Regions from separate parts of the Planococcus sp. YIM B11945 genome, predicted to be linked through region 3. Evidence: riboswitches for the same ligand, from Rfam matches in the RefSeq annotation. Region 3 holds a riboswitch; each other region holds the start of a gene.
What was found. Region 3 has a riboswitch for S-adenosylmethionine ahead of mtnW (2,3-diketo-5-methylthiopentyl-1-phosphate enolase). Riboswitches for the same ligand answer to the same signal wherever they lie in the genome.
Positions count from the first base shown of each region.

Region 1: linked by a shared signal. The riboswitch ahead of ACRRQV_RS08225 (O-acetylhomoserine aminocarboxypropyltransferase/cysteine synthase family protein) and the one ahead of mtnW (2,3-diketo-5-methylthiopentyl-1-phosphate enolase) in region 3 are both predicted to bind S-adenosylmethionine.
Region 2: linked by a shared signal. The riboswitch ahead of metK (methionine adenosyltransferase) and the one ahead of mtnW (2,3-diketo-5-methylthiopentyl-1-phosphate enolase) in region 3 are both predicted to bind S-adenosylmethionine.
Region 4: linked by a shared signal. The riboswitch ahead of metC (cystathionine beta-lyase) and the one ahead of mtnW (2,3-diketo-5-methylthiopentyl-1-phosphate enolase) in region 3 are both predicted to bind S-adenosylmethionine.

Region 1 is NZ_JBOZWR010000004.1:49,974-53,422, forward strand. Features, by position in the region: gene metX (homoserine O-acetyltransferase MetX) at 36-1,049, opposite strand; gene ACRRQV_RS08225 (O-acetylhomoserine aminocarboxypropyltransferase/cysteine synthase family protein) at 1,061-2,350, opposite strand; SAM riboswitch class I at 2,453-2,565, opposite strand; gene ACRRQV_RS08230 (glycerol-3-phosphate acyltransferase) at 2,704-3,345, shown strand.
Region 2 is NZ_JBOZWR010000001.1:17,360-20,808, reverse strand. Features, by position in the region: gene ACRRQV_RS00205 (gamma carbonic anhydrase) at 101-637, shown strand; gene metK (methionine adenosyltransferase) at 802-2,001, opposite strand; SAM riboswitch class I at 2,192-2,304, opposite strand; gene pckA (phosphoenolpyruvate carboxykinase (ATP)) at 2,541-3,449, shown strand, end outside.
Region 3 is NZ_JBOZWR010000004.1:541,650-545,098, reverse strand. Features, by position in the region: gene ACRRQV_RS10640 (2-hydroxy-3-keto-5-methylthiopentenyl-1-phosphate phosphatase) at 1-229, opposite strand, end outside; gene mtnW (2,3-diketo-5-methylthiopentyl-1-phosphate enolase) at 235-1,449, opposite strand; SAM riboswitch class I at 1,516-1,620, opposite strand; SAM riboswitch class I at 1,778-1,932, shown strand; gene mtnK (S-methyl-5-thioribose kinase) at 2,007-3,197, shown strand; gene mtnA (S-methyl-5-thioribose-1-phosphate isomerase) at 3,194-3,449, shown strand, end outside.
Region 4 is NZ_JBOZWR010000007.1:101,788-105,236, reverse strand. Features, by position in the region: gene ACRRQV_RS14010 (protein adenylyltransferase SelO) at 1-1,231, shown strand, start outside; SAM riboswitch class I at 1,307-1,408, shown strand; gene metC (cystathionine beta-lyase) at 1,485-2,651, shown strand; gene ACRRQV_RS14000 (putative bifunctional diguanylate cyclase/phosphodiesterase) at 2,706-3,449, opposite strand, start outside.

The sequences.
Region 1 (3,449 bases), 490 kb from region 3:
ACCTTTTAAAGTTCCACCACTAAAAACAGCCTATGCTAATGCATAGGCTGCGTAATCGACAACTGATTGAGTTTCTCCACAATTAACCTTCCCCATTTTTCAAATTCCACTAAAAATCCGTCATGGCCGAACTCGGTTTCAACAATTTCCCAAGAAGCATTTGGCTGCTGCTGCAGCCAAGGAATCATCCCTTCGCTTGGGTAAAGCAGATCGTGCGTAAATGATAACGAATAGATGGGAACTTTTATTTTTTCGCTTCTGACATCGTGCGTATTCATCGCTTTCAGCAAAGTGACGTAACTGTTTGCATCAAAGCGTTTAGCCAACTTTTCCCCTTGATAAGTCAAATACGATTCGACATCAAACTGCGTCGAATCTCTTCTTCGCTTAAACCGCCCGTTGAACATGCCGCCGCTTCGATAAGTGACCATCCCGGTCATTCGTGCAAGCTGCAATCCCTTCAACTCTGCCGATTCGGCATAGTTCCCTTCGTTAAACCCATCGTCATACTCAATCGCTTTGATGCCGATATGGTTGAATGCGATGCCGAAATCGCTATAGGCCGGCGTCACTGCCAGCGGAAATATCCCATCAACGAAGTCCGGATACAAATGGCCCCATTCCAAGGTTTTCATGCCGCCGAGCGAACCGCCAAGCACCGCTGTCAAATGAGGAATGCCTAACTTTTGAAGAGCTTTAAATTCCGCCCTCACCATATCGCGGATCGTCAAATCGGGAAAAGCCGCCCGGTAAGGCGTTCCCGTTTCCGGATTCACAGATATCGGGCCGGTCGAGCCGTTGCATCCTCCCAGAATATTAAACGTGATTACCTGAAAAATGTCCGTATCTATTGCTTTCCCGGGACCGATCAATCCGCTCCACCATCCCGGATTTTCTATAGTCCCCACTGCATATTGATCTCCAGTCAACGCATGGCAAACGAGAATGGCCGGCGCATCCTTTTTGCCGACTCGTTCATAAGCGAGCGTGACGTCGTGCAAGGTTTTATTCGAATCGAGAATCAGTGATCCGATCGATACTTCGGCCATTCCAATCCCTCCTATGCGTTTTCCAATACAGCTGCTTTGATCGCCTGCTCAAGGTCCGCAATCAAATCATCCGGATTTTCCAAGCCGACCGATAAACGGATCAATTCTTCTGTCACGCCGGACAACTCCAATTCTTCTTTTTGCAATTGCTGGTGCGTCGTGGAGGCCGGATGGATAATTAACGATTTGGCGTCGCCGACATTTGCAACATGCGACCATAGCGCAACGCTGTCAATAACTTTCCGCCCTGCTTCCCGTCCGCCTTTCACGCCGAAATTGACGATTGAACCGAAGGTATCTTTCAAGTACTTTTGTGCCAACCCGTGAGACGGATGGTCTTCAAAGCCGATGTAGTTGACCCATTCCACTTGCGGATGTTCTTTTAAAAATCCGGCTACTTTTAGGGCGTTGCTGCTGTGCTTCGGCAAGCGGAGGTGCAGTGTTTCAAGTCCCTGCAAAAATGCATGGGCGCTTTCCGGGCTTAACGACGGTCCAAAATCCCGAAGCAATTGGACGCGCAGTTTGGTAGCGAACGCTGCTTCTGGCACATCAATTCCATACCGGATGCCGTGGTAGCTTTCGTCGGGCTCTGTGTAGTTCGGGAAACGCGAACTATTCCAATCAAATTTGCCTGCGTCTACCGCAATTCCACCGATTGTTGTGCCATGCCCCCCGATCCATTTTGTCGCCGAATGAATGATCACGTCTGCTCCAAACTCAATCGGATTGCTGCCGAATGGCGAGGCAAACGTATTGTCGATCAATAATGGAATGCCATTTTCATGGGCAATCACCGCCACTTTTTCCACATCAAACACATTCAAGCTCGGGTTGCCGATGATTTCTCCAAAGACCGCTTTTGTTTTATCGGTGATTGCCGCCCGGAAGTTCTCCGGGTCCGTCGCATCCACAAACTTCACGGTAATGCCGTAGCGCGGCAATGTATTAGCGAATAAATTATACGTTCCGCCGTATAAATTGCTGTCCGCGACTACTTCGTCACCCGCTTCGGCAATATTCAAAATCGAAAACGCGATCGCCGCCATCCCTGAAGCCAGTGCAACTGCAGCCGTTCCGCCTTCTAAAAGCGCCACCCGCTGTTCAAACACATCTACCGTCGGGTTCATGATGCGCGAGTAGATATTTCCCGTTTCTTTCAAGCCAAACAGGTTTTGTGCGTGCTCCGTGTTTTTGAAGACATAAGAAGTCGTTTTGTGAATCGGCACACCCCTTGCTCCTGTTACCGGATCCGGCTGCTGTCCCCCATGCAATAAAAGCGTTTCTGGCTGGAAATTCGTCATTGGCAATTCCTCCTAAAGTTTGTTTGATGGATGATAATGGCGAGGAGGAACAAAAAAAGCCCTCTTCGCAAAGAAGAGGGCCGTTATATACGGATTTGCCTCCTCTTATCTGCCAGACCTTTTGGGATCTGTAGGATTTAGCACCTTCTCAAGCTGATCGCTTGCCGGTTGCCGGGCATCGCAGGGCCTATTCCCTCCGCCGCTCTTGATAAGAGTATTCAGATTTAGTTTTCCATCATGTGAAGAAGTATAAAAACTATTTTTTAAAATGTCAAGTTAAATAATTAAAAATTCCGAAACTTTCTTTATTGTGGAACGTTTATACTTATGTAGAGAGAAAAGGGGGATGAAGCGTGGTTTTATGGATTGCAATTGCACTTATAGCAGGTTATTTTATTGGTTGTTTTCATGGCTCATTGGCTGCTCAGCTTTTCTCCGGCATCAACATCAAAAAAGAAGGCGTCAAAAATTCCGGCGCCTCCAATGCGGCGATCGTTCTCGGATGGAAATACGGCGCGCTTGTCGCGTTCATCGATATCCTCAAGGGCTTTGCCGCTGTAGCAGGATTGCGTCTCATCCTCGGCAGCACCGCCATGCCGGATGAAACACTTTGGACGTTATTGTTCATTGTCGGCGCTGGCGTGGTCTTTGGCCATAACTTCCCGTTCTACATGAACTTTGATGGCGGAAAAGGAACGGCGGCCGTCATCGGCGTGATGTTGGCCCTGGACTGGAAATTGGGCCTTGCCGGCGGGTTGCTGTTGGTGGCAGCCGCTTTGTCGACCGGCTATTTGGTCGTCGGCGTCCTGCTTCTTTACAGCGTCTTTATGGTCATCGCCTTTTGGCCCGCTGAAAGCATTTGGCCAATACTGACGTCTTTTGCCTTGTTTGCTATGGCCGTCTGGAAACACATTGAAAACATTATTCGGATCAAAAACGGCACTGAAACAAAAGTCTCTTCCGTCTTCAAGAAAAAACCGGCAGGCTCGAGTTGAGCACTGCCGGTTTTCTGTATCAAACACTTCTTTTTGGGCATCAATTTCCCTAAATAAAAAACTTTTTCAAAAACTCGCTTGACATATTCTCTATTTCACAATAA
Region 2 (3,449 bases), on a different contig from region 3:
GCGCCTCCCTTCCCTGCATTGCCGGAACTGTCTCTGTTTGACCTTTACCCTAGTTTTGATAAGATTAAATAAAAGTTCATCTTTTAAAAGGAGTTTTTTTATGATCTATCCATTCAAAGACAAACAGCCTTCCATTGATCCTACTGTTTTTATTGCCGATTATGCCACCATTACAGGCGACGTGACAATTGGAGCCGAGTCATCGGTTTGGTTTAACACCGTAATCCGCGGTGACGTCGCCCCCACGATTATCGGAAAAAAAGTCAGCATCCAGGATTTGAGCGTGCTTCACCAAAGCCCGGGCAAAACCTTATTGATTGAAGACAACGTCACCATCGGCCATCAAGCGATGCTCCATAGCTGCACCATCCGAAAAGGTGCTTTGATCGGCATGTCCTCCATTATTATGGACGGTGCTGAAATCGGTGAAGGCGCATTTATCGGCGCCGGCAGTTTAGTGCCGCCCGGCAAAGTTATCCCGCCCGGCATGCTGGCAGTTGGCCGCCCTGCCAAAGTGGTACGCGAGCTCCGCGAAGATGATGTACAAGACATGGAGCGAATCGTCCGGGAGTACGCCGAAAAAGGCGCTTATTATAAATCGTTGCAACAGCCAAAAACTTCGGCAGCCAGTGAATAAATTACAGGCATTTTCGCTAGGAATATTCTCTCATTTTTATTATTAGAATTTTTAGTCTTTTATTCGAATAAATTAATCATACCTTTAGAACTAACAAAATTCAATTGCCAGTAAATCAAAAAAGACGATTCAGCTAAATGCCGAATCGTCTTTTCTAGTTGCTATTAAACGCCTGCTTGCTCTTTCAACAAATCGGCTTTGTCAGTGCGTTCCCATGGAAGATCTACATCTGTGCGGCCAAAGTGGCCATACGCTGCAGTTTGTTTGTAGATCGGGCGGCGCAAGTCAAGCATTTTGATGATGCCTGCCGGGCGCAAGTCGAAGTTTGCACGGACAAGATCGATCAACGTTTCTTCGCTGACTTTGCCAGTTCCGAATGTATCGAATGCTAATGATACCGGATGAGCAACGCCGATTGCGTAAGCCAATTGCACTTCACAACGGTCTGCAAGTCCTGCAGCTACAATGTTTTTCGCAACATAGCGCGCAGCGTATGCAGCTGAACGGTCAACTTTTGTTGCGTCTTTCCCAGAGAAAGCACCGCCGCCGTGGCGCGCGTAACCGCCATATGTGTCAACGATGATTTTGCGGCCAGTCAATCCCGCATCCCCTTGTGGTCCGCCAATAACAAAACGTCCAGTTGGATTGATGAAGTATTTTGTTTCTGCATCCATCAATTCCGCTGGCACCACTTCGTTGATGACATATTCCTTGATGTTGCGCTGAATTTGCTCAAGCGTCACTTCTGGGTGATGCTGAGTAGAGATAACAATCGTATCCACGCGAAGCGGTTTGTTGTTTTCATCGTATTCAATCGTCACTTGCGTTTTGCCGTCCGGGCGCAAGTAAGGAAGAATTTCTTCTTTGCGCACTTCTGCCAAACGGCGCGCCAATTTATGGGCCAATGAAATCGGCAATGGCATCAATTCTTCTGTTTCATTGCAAGCGAAACCGAACATGAGGCCTTGGTCTCCTGCACCGATATCGTCCAGTTCCTTATCAGTCATTTGTCCATCGCGCGATTCAAGCGCTACGTTAACTCCAGCAGCGATATCAGGCGATTGCTCATCGATAGAAGTCAAGACTGCGCTTGTTTCAGAGTCAAAGCCATATTTTGCACGTGTGTAGCCGATTTCGCGGACAGTTTCACGCACGACTTTCGGAATATCAACATATGTAGATGTTGTAATTTCTCCCGCTACAAGGACAAGCCCTGTCGTTACAGTTGTTTCGCATGCTACGCGAGCATTTGGATCTTCTGTTAAAATCGCATCCAAGATGGCATCTGAGATTTGGTCACAGATTTTATCCGGATGGCCCTCTGTTACTGATTCTGAAGTAAATAATCGACGGTTTTTCAAAATGTGTATTCCTCCTTATATCCTGCGAGATTGCTCCCGAAATTGATCTGATACTCATTTCCCATGTCAAGCCCATTTGAAATGGACTTCAAGCCGTTGTGGCCTTTATACACGAGGATAAAGGGCATTTGCACAAAAAAATCCCTTCCTTTTAGTTCATAAGGAAAGGGAAAATCATCATAAGCACCTTTCACTCTTATCATCCAAGGACTTTGCACCTTGTTTCAGGTTTGGCACCTTCGCTGCACCTGCAGCAGGTTGCCGGGTTTCATAGGGCCTGCCCCCTCCACCAGCTCGGAATAAGAGTATCCGTTCAATTTTCCATCTTACTTAATGTGCAAGTTCATGTCAACTTTTTTTCGCATTTCCTATCTTTTAATAGCAAAAACTTTTATTATTTATAAAGGATTATGTACGAATTGGAAATTTTGCATTTGCCGCAGCTATTAGTATAGACTATTGGGCACAATGTGTTATACTAATCTTCGAATCTATTTCCTCCCCATTTCCATGGGAATACACGAAAAGGAAGGTACATATATATGAATACAGTGAACTTCGCAAGCGGCCTGAATGATTTATTGAATGGCCCTAACGTACGCATTCAATTATCTGTTCCTCAATTAGTAGAAGAAGCAACATCACGCGGTGAAGCGGTTTTAACCGTTGATGGAGCTGTCAAAGCTGAAACAGGAAAATACACAGGACGTTCTCCTAAAGACAAGTATATCGTAGAAGAGGAGATTACGAAAAACAAAGTGGATTGGGGCAATGTCAACCGCCCAATTTCTTCTGAGATTTTTGAAAACCTTTATACGAAAGTCATCAATCACTTGAAACAAAAAGATGCTTTATATGTCTTTAAAGGGTTTGCCGGAGCTGATCACCAATCTCGCCTTTCTATTCAAACAATCAACGAATATGCATGGCATAATTTATTCGCTCATCAATTGTTTATTCGTCCGAATGCAGAAGAACTGGCGGCACATCAAGCAGACTTTACGGTTGTTTATGCCCCTACCTTCCATGCGGACCCAGCAGTAGATGGCACGGATTCTGAGACGTTTATCATCGTTTCGATGGAAAAACGCATCATTTTGATTGGCGGCACGGAGTATGCCGGTGAAATGAAAAAATCGATCTTCTCTATTATGAACCATATTTTGCCTGAAAAAGGCATTCTTCCAATGCACTGCTCAGCAAACGTTGGCCCTGAAGGAGACGTTACGTTGTTCTTCGGCCTTTCGGGCACTGGAAAAACGACGCTATCTGCTGACGAAAACCGCAAATTGATCGGCGACGACGAGCACGGCTGGTCAGACAACGGCGTCTTCAATATCGAAGGCGGCTGCTACGCGAAAACAATCAATTTGACGCGTGAACACGAACCGCAAATTTACGATGCCATCCGTTTCGGATCGGTTCTTGAAAACGTGGTCGTGGATCCAGAA
Region 3 (3,449 bases):
CACGAATCTGCGCTTGGCTCATGACAAATGAAGTAATATCGTCTTTTGCGCTGGCTGGCAGGAGTGAGAACATCTTTGCAATACCCTCACGTATGGAGAGTTTTTGATCTAAAATCTCTTCTTTGATGACATTCCATTCAGTTGAGGCAAATCGGCTCATAATGGCATGGATGTTGTCGCCATTGGTGATGGTGCCATCAAAATCACAAAAAATAATTGGTTTTTTCAACGTGGTTACCCCCATAACTCAAGTGCCATTTTTAATTCCGGATGGTGTTCTGCCGCTTCAGCTAAATCGATTCCGTTCAAGACCGCATCAACGGCCTGCCTAAAAGCAAGCGCGCCGCCTGCAGCACCTGCAGGATGTCCGTGGACGCCGCCGCCTGCGTTGATGACGCTATCAATGCCGTAATCGTTAAGTAGCAATGGCACAAGACCCGGATGGATGCCGGCTGAAGGCACCGGAAATGTCCGTTTGACGCTGCTGTCTTTTGTTAGTTCCTGGCCTAGCGACAAAGCGGCTGACTTTTCCAAGGCGACACTGCCGTAAGGTGAGGGAAACAAAGAAAAATCCGCGCCTGCATAACGCGTCAGTTTGCCGAGAGCAAGCGGTGTGGCAACTCCGTAGAAAGGCGATGAAGTAAAAGCGCCGCTAAAAGCAGGATGGGCCATAAGCGGCAAGCCGATGCTGTCATCTTCGGCCAACTCCTGCAATACGTCAAACCCGTATGCGTGGACATTAAATAACAAAGCATCCGCGCCAAGTTCGCGCGCTCTTTGGGCTTTTTCTCTCAAACCGGAAGTCCTCCCGGTTAAATTGGCAGCGTATAGCGTGCGGTGCCCGGTCTCTTCGTATACTTGGCGAAGCACTTCTTTTCCGGCGGCAATTCTTTTTTCAAAAGGCGTCAATAGATTTTCAAACAGAATTTCATCGTCTTTGACAAGGTCGACGCCGCCGAGTGCTTGCTGGCGGAGCTGCGTGGACAAATACTCGAGGTCGCGGCCGATGACGCCTTTGAAAATGCTCATCACGAGCGGGCGCCCTTCAACCCCAAGCAAGCCCCGTATGCCTTTAATGCCAAATCGCGGACCCGGAAAGTGGGAGAGAAGCTCTTCCTCAAATTCCAAATCCAGCAGCTTCACTTCACCGTCAAGCGACAATTTGCCGAAAACAGTCGTTAAAATAGCCGGAATATCTGGAGAAAAATTGGCGCTTGGGTACGCGATCTTCACTTCGGCTTTCATTTGTTCCGGCTTTTCTGGATGCCGGATATTTTCAAACTCCGCCACGGAAATGACGGATCCTTTGTGTTGTCTTAGCTGCTGCTGTTCAAGCAAAGGCAAATCGGTCCAAGATCCAACCGTGAGACCTAATGCGATGCCTTCCGCTTTTTTCTCAAACGATCCTGCTTGCCCATAAAGCTGATACGTAGCAATTGCTCCGCCCATCCCTTTCACACTCCTACAAAAAAATAAAAACCTCTTCAAATAAGAAGAGGTTAAAAACTTAACAACTTCTTATTTCTCAGCCGATTGGCTGCAAGAATTAGCACCGTGTCCACTGTTGGACCGGTTGCCGGGCATCATAGGGCTTGTCCCTCCACCTGCTCTAAATAAGAAAATATTCAATTGGCTTGCAACAAAGTAGTTCGATTATTCCACGCATCGGGAAATCTGTCAATTGGCTATTTACAGAAAAAAAGAAGTTGACACGCTATTTTGAATCGTGCTAGTATTCAATTCGAACCATAACCACTAAAAATTCATGCAATGCATACTCTTATCAAGAGCTGGCAGAGGGATATTGGCCCGATGACGCCCAGCAACCGACCGTAATACCGTTGTGAGACGGGGCGCTTTTGCGCCGGGATGAAAATCCCGCAAGGCACGGTGCTAATTCCATCAGAGACGACATTCTCTGAAAGATAAGAGGTAAAGAATCTCTTATTCTGCGCCTCTTTCTTATGAAAGAGGCTTTTTATTTTGTCCATGAAAGGGAGATGACGATGACCACTTTATTAACCAATTCATATAAAGCGTTAACCGATACAAGCGCAATCGCATTGGCGCAAAAATTAACCTTTTTTCCAGAAGGAGCCGAACTAACAAGCCGGGAAATCGGCGACGGCAATTTAAATTACGTATTCAAAATTACCGATAGCGAGAACGGCAATGGGCTGATCATTAAGCAAGCATTGCCTTATGCCAAAGTTGTCGGCGAAAGTTGGCCGCTGACGTTAAAACGCGCAGCCATTGAAGCAAACGCCCTTGCAAAACACGGCGAATTGGCGCCGGGATTAGTGCCGGTTGTGTACGCAACGAACGACGAACTGGCGGTCACTGTCATGGAAGATCTGTCGCATTTGACGATTGTGCGAGAAGGGCTCATCCAAGGGGAAACTTATCCACATCTAGCCAAAGACATCGGAATATATTTAGCGCAAACGTTGTTTCACACTTCGGATTTCGCGTTGCACCCTTTTGACAAAAAGCGGCTGGCCGTTGAATTTTCCAACCCGGAACTGTGCAAAATCACAGAAGATCTCATTTTTACCGATCCTTTCTTCGATCATGAGACCAATGATTTCGAACCGAAAATTCGAGGAGAAGTGGAAGCGATCTGGAACAACGGGCCGCTTAAATTGGAAGCCGCAAAATTAAAGACTAGCTTTTTGACAGAAGCGGAAGCGCTTTTGCACGGGGATCTTCACACGGGAAGCATTTTCGCCAGTGAAACGGAGACGAAAGTCATCGATCCCGAATTTGCTTTTTATGGTCCGATTGGCTTTGATATCGGGTTGTTTTTGGCGAATTTAATGGTTCAATCGGTGACGCGAGAAGGTGAAGGGCGAAGCATAATCCTCAACCATATCAAACAGACGTGGACGGTGTTTGTGGACCGTTTTTCAGAGCTTTGGGATGAACAAGCTGCCCAGTCGTTTAAAGATACAGCAGGATATAAGGAGTGCGTAGTGGAGAAAATATTCCGGGATGCCATTGGTTTTGCAGGCTGTGAGATGATCCGCCGCACCATCGGGTTGGCGCATGTAAAAGATTTGGATGGCATTGAAGATGCTGAACGGCGCATCGAGTTAAAAAAACAAACATTGAGGATTGGCGAAGCGTTGATTTTGCAGCGCAGTGAACTTTTATCAATTTCTGCAGTTCTTGCACTGCTTGAGGAGAAAAGCCAATGACGATTCCATTATCCATCAAATGGGAAAACCAGCAATTGACGATACTGGACCAGCAAAAGCTGCCCCACCTGATCGACTATGTGGAATTGGAAACCATCGAGGACGTTTACGAGGCCATTATCACATTAAAAGTACGCGGGGCGCCAGCTATCGGAATTGCCGCCGCGTATGGTTTAGCGCAAGCAGCACAGCACCATGCAACGGGTAGCTTAAATACGTTTCAACTGCTCGTGAAAAATGACGCTGCTTATC
Region 4 (3,449 bases), on a different contig from region 3:
TGCCGGACATCAATTCGGCTCGTTTACAATGCTAGGCGATGGCCGAGCCTTGTTGTATGGCGAACAAATCACGCCAAGCGGCGAACGTTTCGACATCCAGCTGAAAGGGTCGGGACGGACGCCGTATTCACGCGGAGGAGACGGCCGTGCTGCGCTTCGGCCAATGCTGCGCGAATATATCATCAGTGAAGCGATGCACGGCCTTGGCATTCCAACGACCCGCAGTTTGGCCGTCATTGAAACAGGCGAAGCCATACTACGTGAAACCCGCCTGCCGGGTGCTGTCATGACGCGTATCGCTGCAAGCCACCTGCGCGTTGGCACGTTTCAATACATTCGGAATTTCGGCACAGTAGAAGAACTCAAAGCGTTGGCTGATTATGCGATAGAACGCTATTTTCCTGAAGCGAAAGAAGCTGACAACCGTTACCTTGCTTTATTCCAAGAAGTCGCCAAACGCCAAGCCTCTTTGATTGCTAAATGGCAGTTAGCAGGCTTTATCCACGGTGTGATGAATACTGACAACATGGCGATCAGCGGAGAGACGATCGATTACGGCCCGTGTGCGTTTATGGACGTTTACAGCCCGAAAGCGGTATTCAGTTCGATTGACCACGGCGGACGCTATGCCTATGGCAACCAGCCGATGATTGCAGGCTGGAATTTGGCGCGCTTCGCCGAATCCTTGCTGCCGCTTCTTCACAACCAGCAAGAAGAGGCGATTGAAATGGCCCAGCAAGAACTGTCTGCATACATTGAGCTGCAGCAGTCGCTTTGGCTGTCCGGGATGCGGAAAAAGCTCGGTTTGTTCAATGAAGAACAAGAAGACGAAACATTGATCGACAAACTGTTGATTTTAATGGAACAGCACAAAGCGGATTATACGAACACGTTCCTTGCGTTGACGACCGGGCGCGTGCGGGATGCCAAACTATTCGAAGCGGCCGAATTCATTGAATGGCGGGGAATTTGGGAGACGCGGCGCGAAAGACAAACGGAATCGAGCGAGGCATCTATGCAATTAATGCGGGCCAGCAACCCGGCCGTCATTCCGCGCAACCACCGGGTCGAAGCAGCTCTTGCTGCTGCGGAATTCCAGAATGATTACAGCGTGATGGAAAACCTGTTGGCCGTGTTAAAGGATCCTTATGCCCATTCAATTGAGCAAGAAGAATACGCCGATCTTCCGGATTCACCAGACGGCCCTTACCGAACATATTGCGGAACGTAAAAAATGCACCTTGCCATTTTCAGAAAAATGCGTTAGTATATAAAACATTCAGCAATATCAACTTCATACAATTATTTCTTATCAAGAGAGACGGAGGGATTTGGCCCTGTGAAGTCTCAGCAACCAGCCTTTGGGCACGGTGCTAATTCCAATAGGCAATTGCCTAAAAGATGAGAAGATGGTGTTTCTTAAACAGGGCCTTTCTTCTTTTTTGGAGAAAAGCCCTGTTTTTATTTTGAAGGAGGTTTTTAATATGGGAGATCATTTGGAGACGGCATTTATCCATGCAGCTGGAGTGGACAAACAAACTGGGGCGGTGAACGTTCCGATTTACTTATCATCCACGTTCCATCAGGAAAGTTTTGACGAATTCGGCCCGTTCGACTACAGCCGTTCGGGCAACCCGACGCGGCTGGCGCTGGAAGAAACCATAGCGAAACTTGAAGGGGGCACGCGCGGTTTTGCATTCGCTTCCGGCATGGCGGCGATTTCTTCCGCTTTCATGCTGCTGTCAAAAGGCGATCACGTGCTCATTTCAGAAGATGTTTACGGCGGGACGTACCGCTTTGTCACGGAAGTTTTGAATAAATTCGGCATCGCATACACGTTTGTCAACATGACCGATCTCGGCGAAATGGCCGAAGCAATCCAGCCGAACACAAAAGTGGTGTACATTGAAACTCCGTCCAATCCGACGATGAACATCACCGATATTGAAATTGCAGCGAAACTGGCAAAAGCGAACGATTGCTTGACGTTTGTCGACAATACCTTCATGACGCCGCTTTATCAAAACCCGCTGGCGCTTGGCGCAGATCTTGTGCTTCACAGTGCCACGAAATTCTTGTCCGGCCATAGCGACATTACCGCGGGGCTCGCCGTCACCAAAGACGAAGAACTGGGCAAGCGGCTGGCGTTTATCCAGAACTCGTTCGGTGCTGTGTTAGGAGCACAAGATTGTTATACATTGATTCAAGGTATAAAGACCTTGGGAACACGTTTAAAGCAATCATCCGAATCGGCACAAGCAATAGCGGAATTTTTGCATCAGCAGCCAGTGATTGAAGAAGTGTACTACCCGGGATTTACGTTTCATCCGGGACATCCCATTCACATTCGTCAGGCAAAAGGATTTGGCGCGGTTTTATCCTTCCGGCTGCCATCAAAAGAAGCGGCGCGAATCTTCAAAGACAATTTGCGTATTCCCATTTTTGCAGTGAGCTTAGGCGCGGTCGAATCGATTTTGTCATATCCTGCGACCATGTCCCACGCTGCAATGCCGAAAGATGAGCGTGAGAAGCGGGGCATAACAGACGGCTTGTTGAGATTGTCGGTCGGCTTGGAGCATTCAGATGATTTACTGGAAGATATCAAACAAGCGCTGCAAAAAGTCCGGCAAGCGGAAGGGCAATTGGTTTAGTGAAAAAAGAGCTGCCCAAAGCCGGATATTCTGACTTTGGAACAGCTCTTTTGATTAATTGGAAATGGGCGCTTTTTTCAGCGGAAGAAGGTATTCGAATGCTTCTGCCGGCACGGGTTTTGAGAACAAATAGCCTTGCCCGAAGCGGCATTTATTTTCCAGCAGAATGTTCATTTGCCCTTCATTTTCAATCCCTTCGGCGATGACGTTTAATTTCAAGGTCAAGCCGAGGTCGATGATGGCTTTCATCATCAATTGATGATCTTTTTGTTCGATGTCATCAATAAACGACTTATCGATTTTGATCGTATGGATCGGCAATTTGGGAAGGATATGCAAAGAAGAATAGCCCGTTCCGAAATCATCAATGGAAATCTTCACCCGCATTGCCCGCAAGCATTCCGTGATTTCAATGCTTTCTTTAATATTTTTCATGATGCTTTCGGTAATTTCCAACTCGAGAAAACTCGCATCGAGCTGCGATTCTTCTAAAGCAAGGCTTACCGTTTTTAGAAAATCTTCTTGCTGAAATTGAAGAGCAGAGACGTTTACGGAAACACATAATGGCGCTAAGCCTTTGTCTTGCCATGTTTTATTTTGCAGACACGCTGTTCTTAATACCCAAGACCCGATGGGAACGATTTGCCCTGTTTCTTCGGCGATGGGAATAAATTCCGCTGGAGAGACTGAACCCAGTTCCGGGTGGTGCCAGCGCAGCAAAGCTTCCATGCCAATCATTTCTTGGGTTTGCATATCGACTTTCGGCTGGTAGAAAAGCGAAAATTCGTCTTTAGCGAT